DNA from 2 places in the Treponema pedis genome. Region 1 is predicted to be linked to the other one. Evidence: riboswitches for the same ligand, from Rfam matches in the RefSeq annotation. Region 1 holds a riboswitch; the other holds the start of a gene.

Evidence for each region. Region 1 has a riboswitch for cobalamin ahead of DYQ05_RS00215 (ABC transporter substrate-binding protein). Riboswitches for the same ligand answer to the same signal wherever they lie in the genome.
Region 2: linked by a shared signal. The riboswitch ahead of DYQ05_RS10100 (Glu/Leu/Phe/Val family dehydrogenase) and the one ahead of DYQ05_RS00215 (ABC transporter substrate-binding protein) in region 1 are both predicted to bind cobalamin.

What each region holds. Positions count from the first base shown of each region.
Region 1 is NZ_CP045670.1:52,014-56,127, forward strand. Features, by position in the region: gene DYQ05_RS00205 (pallilysin-related adhesin) at 1-282, shown strand, start outside; gene DYQ05_RS00210 (rhodanese-like domain-containing protein) at 354-1,070, shown strand; cobalamin riboswitch at 1,108-1,291, shown strand; gene DYQ05_RS00215 (ABC transporter substrate-binding protein) at 1,507-2,502, shown strand; gene DYQ05_RS00220 (FecCD family ABC transporter permease) at 2,514-3,584, shown strand; gene DYQ05_RS00225 (ABC transporter ATP-binding protein) at 3,585-4,114, shown strand, end outside.
Region 2 is NZ_CP045670.1:2,197,161-2,201,274, forward strand. Features, by position in the region: gene DYQ05_RS10095 (ATP-grasp domain-containing protein) at 147-1,007, opposite strand; gene DYQ05_RS10100 (Glu/Leu/Phe/Val family dehydrogenase) at 1,116-2,354, opposite strand; cobalamin riboswitch at 2,676-2,874, opposite strand; gene DYQ05_RS10105 (YncE family protein) at 2,965-4,114, opposite strand, start outside.

The DNA.
Region 1 (4,114 bases):
AAATGGGAAACGCAAAACGGACAAACAATTTCTTTTACGGGAAATAAATATACTCTCACAAAAGACGGAAAAGATTCTTCAGGATACTTTAATATAATCGAAATTGAAAATAAAACCGTACTGCAAATGAAAACTTCGGAAAGTATGAATAAATTTTATTTAATCAATCTTGAAGAAAAAAATAAAAAGCAAATACTTACGTTAATTAAAATAAAACTGAACATAAACGAAATAATTCCAACCGGAGACGAACCGTCGGTATTTGTAAAAGATGCGGAATAGTTTATAATTATTCAAGTTGACATATATATTAAAACTCAATATAATTTAAATTAAATATTATGGAGAAAATGATGAAAAAGGTTTTTATTTGTTTTATCGTATCGGCCGTTTTTATTTTTACATCTTGTGCCGAAATAATAACTGTAATTGATGTAAAAGGTTCGGACTTGGAAAACTTAAATGCAGAAGGAACAAAAGACACTATTTTAATTATAGATACACGCCCGTATACGGAATATAAAAACGGACACTTGCCTAATGCAATAAATATTCCGAAAAGCGAAATAAATACGCGTGTAAACGAATTTGAAGATTGGAAAGAAAAACCTATTTATGTGTATGCCGATACCGATGACGACAGTTTTGAAGCTGCAAAGATTTTTGTCGAAGCCGGTTGTAAAATTATATATAATGCCGAAGGAATAAAACAGTATTCATACAAAACAATAAAATACGATTGTATGAGAGGTGTTGTTTTTGAACAAAAAATTAATTCTCCTAATATAATAATTATTGATTGCAGAACAAAACAGGCCTATGATATGGGGCATATACTCGGGGCAATCTCCATTCCGTCCATTCCCATTGCGGAATTTGAAAAAAATATTGCGAACCTTCCTAAAGATAAAAAGCTGTTTTTATATTGCAATGTAGGCTCCGCTTCGGCGAGAGCCGCACTGACATTATCGGAAGCGGGCTTTAAAGAAATTTATAATACCATAGACGGAGTTAGAGAATATCCTTTTAATCTTATACAGGAAGAAACTCCTCCGGACAAACGGCAATAATAACTTGACATAAATAAAAAAAACGCCTAAAATAATTTTACTTAAAACCCGTACCGGTACCGCAATTTCAGGTTTAAAAGGGAAGCACGGTGTAATTCCGTCACGGTCCCGCCGCTGTAAGAGTTCAATCTTTTTAAAAATATGTCACTGAGAAATCGGGAAGGCTTTAAAAAGGTGTTAAAGCTCGAAGTCAGAAGACCTGCCGGTATGCGGAATTATACTGTACTTTACGGTCGATAAGGTTCAGAATACAAATTATGTTTCTCATAAGGTTTTCTTTTTCAAAGTTCGTATTTAAAAAATTTATACTTCTTTGAAATCAAAAAGTATATTAAGAAGACTTTATAAATTTTTACTGTACTCTGTTATTTTTAATGCACACGTAAAGCGGTTTAAATTTAAGGTTTTAATCTTTTTATTTTCAAGGGGAAAAATTATGAACACCAAAAAGAAAATTTTCCGTTTTATGTTTCTTTTATCGGCGACGGTTATTTTTTTAAACTGCACAAAAAAAGAAGAAATGCAAAATGCAGGCGATTTTATGCAACCTGCCGGCGACGCTTATCCCGTAACAATTACCACCTACAATTATGCGGGAGAACCTATTGAATTGACTTTTGAAAAAGCTCCTGAAAAGGTTATAGCTTTTTATCAAAGTCCGATTGAAACTATGCTCGCTTTAGGCCTTGCAGACAAACTGATTCTTGCGGTAGGTCTTGACGACCCCGTAAAAGAAGAATTCAAAGAAGATTTCGGTAAGGTTAATTATAAAGACAAAAGACCGTCGAAAGAAGAAATTATAGATATGGAACCCGATTTTATTTTCGGCTGGTCATCGCTGTTTAATGAAAAGCGTTACGGCGATGTAAACTTTTGGCACGAACGCGGTACAAAAACATATATTTGGCAGGATTCCGGTTTAAAAAAACAAGAGTCGGTGGAAAACGAGTGTCAGGATATTCTCAACATAGGCAAAATTTTTAATGTAGAACAAAAAGCGCAAGATATTGTCGATAAGATGAAAGCCGAAATAGAAGCCGCAAAAAAATATGTTGAAGGTAAAAAAAAGGTACTGGCAATTATCATTGAAGTTGAAAAAGAAGGACAGTACAGAGTCTACGGAGCAAAAACAATCGGAGGGGATATTGCCCTTCAAGTAGGAGCTGAACTTGTAGGTACAGATAAAGGTTATATAGGCAAAGAAGAATTGATAGAACTTAACCCTGAGGTTATATTTTCGGTATATTACGGAGACGCAATTATAAAAGAGCAAGCCGTAGATATGCTTATAAAAGATGAAGCCTTAAAAAGTATTTCCGCCTTAGAAAACAAAAAAGTATTACCGATTACTTTAAGTGAAGTATATGCAAGCGGAATAAGAACTTATGACGGAATAAAAACGATTATTGCAGGTTTATATCCCGAACTTTAAAATTCCTAAATATGAACAAAAACAATAAAGATAGAGTGCTGAAAGCGGTATTTATCTCTTCGGCACTCCTATTCCTTTTAGGGCTTCTTTTTGTTTCGATTGTTTTATCGATAGGATTCGGAGCGGTACGCATTGTGCCTAAGGATATCCTTCAAATAGTTCAATTTAAAATTTTCGGAACGGGAACGCTTACTGCCGTTAAAAAATCCGCTATCGATATTGTATGGGTTATAAGGCTTCCGAGAATTATCTTAGCCTGTCTTACGGGTATGGGGCTTGCTCTTACAGGTGTAATTATGCAGGCGGTCGTAAAAAATTCTTTAGCGGACCCTTACATACTTGGCATCTCTTCCGGAGCTTCACTCGGAGCAACCCTTGCCATCGCTTTAGGAATAGGAAGCGGTTTAGGCCCCAACTACGTAGGTCTTTGCGCCTGTTTTTCAGCCTTCGCGGCATCTTTAATTGTAATGAAAGCCGCAAATATCAACGGAAGAGCAAATTCCGTAAAACTTCTTATGGCCGGAATTGCGGTAAGCACAATTTTTTCAGCCTTTTCTTCATTTATCGTCTTTACCGCAAAAAATAGGGAAGCTATGCGCAGTATTTCATTTTGGCTTATGGGCGGCTTCGGAGGTGCAAAATGGGAAAATCTTGGCTTATTGTCAAGTATTATACTCGCAGGGGTTTTCTTTTTTATGACGCAATACAGAACCCTTAATCTTATGCTTTTAGGAGACAGCGTATCCATTACCCTCGGAAAAGACCTTCATTATTATAGACAGGCCTATTTACTTTTAAGCTCGATTATAGTCGGGTTTTTAGTATACAATGCGGGAATTATAGGCTTTGTAGGTTTAATAGTTCCGCACATTGCCCGCATTTTTTGGGGAACTAATCATAAAAACATAATACCGGCCTCGGTTTTAATAGGAGCCGTAATTCTTATATGGGCAGATGTACTTGCCCGCTCAATTTCTTCATTAGGAGAAATTCCTGTAGGAGTGGTTATTTCTCTCATCGGAGCCCCCGTATTTTTATATCTTTTAATAAACAAAGAATACGGTTTCGGAGGAAGGACATAGATGACCTTGGAAAGTACGGCCTTGTCATTCGCCTTCGGCAATAAAGATATTTTACACGGTATCACTCTTTCGATAAAAAATAAGGGCATAGTCGGAATTATCGGGCCTAACGGCTCGGGGAAAAGCACCTTGTTAAAATGCCTTTACAGGGTTTTATCGCCTAAAAGCGGCATTATAATGATAGACGGAAAAAACATAAAAGAATACCCTTTTAAAGAAACGGCAAAAAAAATAGCGGTAGCGGCTCAACATAACGAAACTCATTTTGATTTTAACGTACTTGAAATGGTTTTAATCGGACGCTCCCCGCATAAGCGGTTTATGGAAAGGGATTCCGCAGAAGATATTAAACTTGCATACACTGCCTTAGAACAGGTAAATATGGAATCGTTTGCAGACCGTAATTTTTCCGAGCTGTCAGGAGGCGAAAAGCAGAGAATAATTTTAGCGCGAGCCCTGGCACAAAATACCGATTGTCTAATTCTCGATGAACCGACAAACCACTTGGATATAAAACACCGGCTTCAGTT
Region 2 (4,114 bases), 740 kb from region 1:
TAAAAAAAATGCAAAATTAAGAGAAAATCGTCTGTAAATTCGATAAAAAAGAGAGAGCCGATAATTTTTTTTAACTTTTAAGTGTTTTAAATTTATTATAGGTTAATTTAAAAATAGGAGACGCTCTATACTTAAAAGTCCGTCGTTTATGACAGCCGTTTTATAATACCGTCCGTTAGAGCCTCAAGGCCGGAGACGCTCTCGGTTAAGTATAGGTGAGGTTCGATTTGCTCCAATTCCAAAAGAAGGAAATTGTCGTTTTCGTCTTTTAAGTAATCAACCCTCATATAAAGGGGAAGGCTTTCCAACTTTGAAAGTATGTTTCGGATAAAAGATTTTTCTTTTTCGGAAGTTTGTACGGAAGTTGAGGAGCCGCCGAAATGTTTATGAATTAAAAAACCGCCCTTTGCCGGAGTTTTTTTCACAGTTAATGTTATTTTTCCGTCTATGACTATTGAAGAGTGCTCGCCGAAAGTTTCAATTGAAGAAATATATTTTTGAATTAAAGGAAGTTTTCCTTTTCCGATAATATCCGAGCAAGCGGCTTTTATCTTTTCTTCTTCATCTATTGAATATCTGTAAGTATCTTTTCCGCTTGCACTGATATTCGGTTTTATAACTACTTTTTTCCATTCCGAAGGAATATTGAGGTTATTAAGGTTATCAGCCGTAACGGTAGGCGTGATTTTAATTCCGGTTGTTTGTAAATCAAGTAAATACCGCTTATCGGAATTTTTTTCAATAATGTCGAGCGGATTATATAATAATGAAGAGTTTTCTATTTTTTTCATTTGCCGCAAAAATTCGGTAAGACGGCCGTCGTAATCCCAACAGGAGCGGATTATAGCCAAGTCATATTCGGAAAAATCCGTTGAGGTATCGCTCCAAACCGTAATATCGGCAAGGTATCCCCTGTTTTGCAGCTCGTTTTGTAAAAGTAAATCGTCTTTTGTAGGCTGTTTTTTATATTCGCCGCTTACCAAGATAGCAATTTTTTTTCTTTTCATTTTTAACCCCTCCCAGTATATTCAAAGCCTATAAACTTAAAAGTATATCTAAAAAAAGACGAAGCTGCAAGCCTTTTAAATATGGATAACCTTTAAACTGTATGCTTATTAAAAACCGGCAGCGTTACGTGCTTCCGCCAACTGTTTTAAAGCTTTTATATAACAGGCCTTTCTCATAGTAACCTTATATTCTTCTTTTAAATTCCATACAAAATCAAAGGCTTTTTTAATTTTTTCACATAGGCGGTTATTTACTTCTTCTTCACTCCAATAAAAGCCCTGTAAATTTTGAACCCATTCAAAATACGAAACAATTACCCCTCCGGCATTTGCAAGTATATCCGGAACTATAATAATATCTTTATTCTGTAAAATAATATCCGCTTCCGGGCTTACAGGTCCGTTTGCGGCTTCAACTATTATAGGAGCCTTTATTTTCTCGGCATTTAATTCGGTAATTTGATTTTCCAAAGCGGCGGGAATTAAAATATCGGTTTCAAGTTCCAAAAGCTCGGCGGAAGAAATATGCTTAAAATCGCCAGTCAAAGTATCAAGCCTTTTTTTATTTTTTATATGAGCCGTAACGGCTGGAATATCGAGTCCGTTTTCATTATAAATTGCTCCCGAACTGTTGCCCGCAGCAATAATTTTAGCACCTTCTTTAAACATAAGTTCCGCCGTAACACCGCCTGCGTTTCCCAAACCCTGAATAACAACCCTCTGTCCTTTTAAAGTTTTATTTAAACGTTTTAATACTTCAATACAGGCAACCGTAACTCCGCGGCCTGTAGCTTCAGCCCTTCCGAGAGAACCGCCTAAAGCAACAGGCTTGCCCGTTATAACGGCAGGCGTAAACTCGCCGACCGCCGCACTATATGTATCGGCAATCCAAGCCATAATTTTCGCATTTGTACCCACATCGGGTGCAGGAATATCAATATGGGGGCCGATAAATTTGGCTATCCGTCTTGCATACCCGCGGGTTAATTTTTCAAGCTCGTTTTCCGAAAGTTCCGAAGGGTTCACGGATATACCGCCCTTGCCTCCTCCGTAAGGAATATCGGCAACGGCACACTTAAAAGTCATCCATGCCGAAAGAGCGCGGACTTCATCAATATCCACATCTTTATGAAACCGTATGCCGCCCTTTGCGGGGCCTCTTAAAGTAGAATGTTGAACTCTATAGCCGTTAAATACCTTTACACGGCCTGAGTCCATAACTACCGGTATGGAAACATGAAGCTCTCTTTCGGGGCTGAGCAAAGTAATATAATCGTCTTCTTTTAAACCTGCCGTTTTTGCGGCATCTTCTATAGTTAAAACGAGTTTTTCGTAAGTATTTCCCATAAAATTCCTCATTACAAAAGTTTTAAATTCTTAAGGAGCTTCCCCTTATGCATATCCAAAACCTTACGGACTTTCTTACAGTTAAAGAAAACGATTTCGGCCGCAGGTATTGAAAAGGTAAAACATAAAATTTAACCGGAAATTATGTATATTCTAAGGGTATCGGAGAATATACGTGTGAAATGCATAAGAAAACTTGACAAAATCTTATACAACAGCACAAGGAGCAATATTCCGGAAAAATATAAATGTAAACACGATAAATTCTTGCAGGTAACTCCGTATCCAGGCGGAGCACTGCACGGACAAAGACGGGCGTCTTTACCCTCATAGTCATTGGCAGGTCTTACGGCTCGGAGGTCATCGCTTGTTTCCGCCTTCCCGGGCTATATTTAAATATCCCAGTGGCAATTTTGAAAACACGCTATCTCCTTACGTCAGCCGGACTGCTCAGGACTTTCACCTGATTCCCTTTTCACCGCTTCCCTTAAGAAACGGCACCAAGACCGAAATCGCTGTAATAATACTACCCGATTATTACACCGTTGTCAACCTCCTGAATCAAATCCGCAACCGATAAACTCAAATTAAGGTACGCTTCCCCTTCCCGTTAATTTTTTTTAAACACTCTGATACGGTTATCTAAAAAATCGGAAAGAACTATTGTTTTGCCGTCGGGAGAAATATCCAAACCCGTCGGCTGGTTTCCCGCTTCTACGCTTTCAATGCGGGTAAGGGTTTCGGTATCAATAATATCCAGTCTCCCCATTACATAGCCTTTATACAAATAGCCCTTATCGGGATTATTTGGCCCTCGGCATGAAACATATAAAAACTTTCCGTCAGGCGAAAGCTGAATAGTATTGGGGTGGCTGAAAACCTTTACAGTTTTTATAAGGCTCTCGTCTTTAAGAGAATAAACTTCTATAACCGCATTAAGCATATCCGAAACATAAAGCCGTCCCTGTTTATAATCCGTAACAATATGCCTTTTTGCACCTTTCATTCCCGATTCCGAAACGGTTTTAAAAGTGTCAAGCTCTTTTTTTATAAGGCGGCAATTTGAATTCCCCGCAGCATCTTCAAACTGAGCGCAATAGATAAATTTACCGTCTTCCGAAAAAGCCATTCCGCGCGGAACCGCCTTAGTTTTAATTTTTTTTTCTTCGCTGTAAGTTTCAGTATTTATTACGCTTATATCGAAGGTTTGCCAATTACTTAAATAAACCCTGTCGGTTAATGGGTTATAAGCCATAACCTTGCTCCATTTGCCGCTCGTTTTAACTGCGGTTTTATATTCAAAGGTTGTAAGATTAAAAACATGAATTAAAGCCGTAGGCATCTGACTTATCCAAAGTTCATTTTTATTTTTTAATACAAGGGCTTCTACAAAGCCGAGTTTTTCCGCATACTCTTTAGGAGGAGAAATTCTCTTTTTTTCTCCGGTTTCGATATTGATAATATCCGCTCCGTTTCCGTCGAGAAGGGCTACGGCAACGGTATCGGAATTTACAAAGGTTACGCTTTTAGGCTGCCTTCCCGTAGGAAAAAAAGCTTTCGTATCGAATTTTGACTCTTTCCGTGATAAGATTGCAAGAGCCTTAAGTGAAAAAGGAGCTTTTAAGTCCGCCGTTTTTCCAACATCGTTTTTTAACCTTATAAGCTCATCGGTTAAATTTACCGTACGGAATCCTTTATTTTTAACTTCAATAGCGGAAGCGGAATCTTTAAGTATAAGACGCACCTTTGCAAGAGTATTA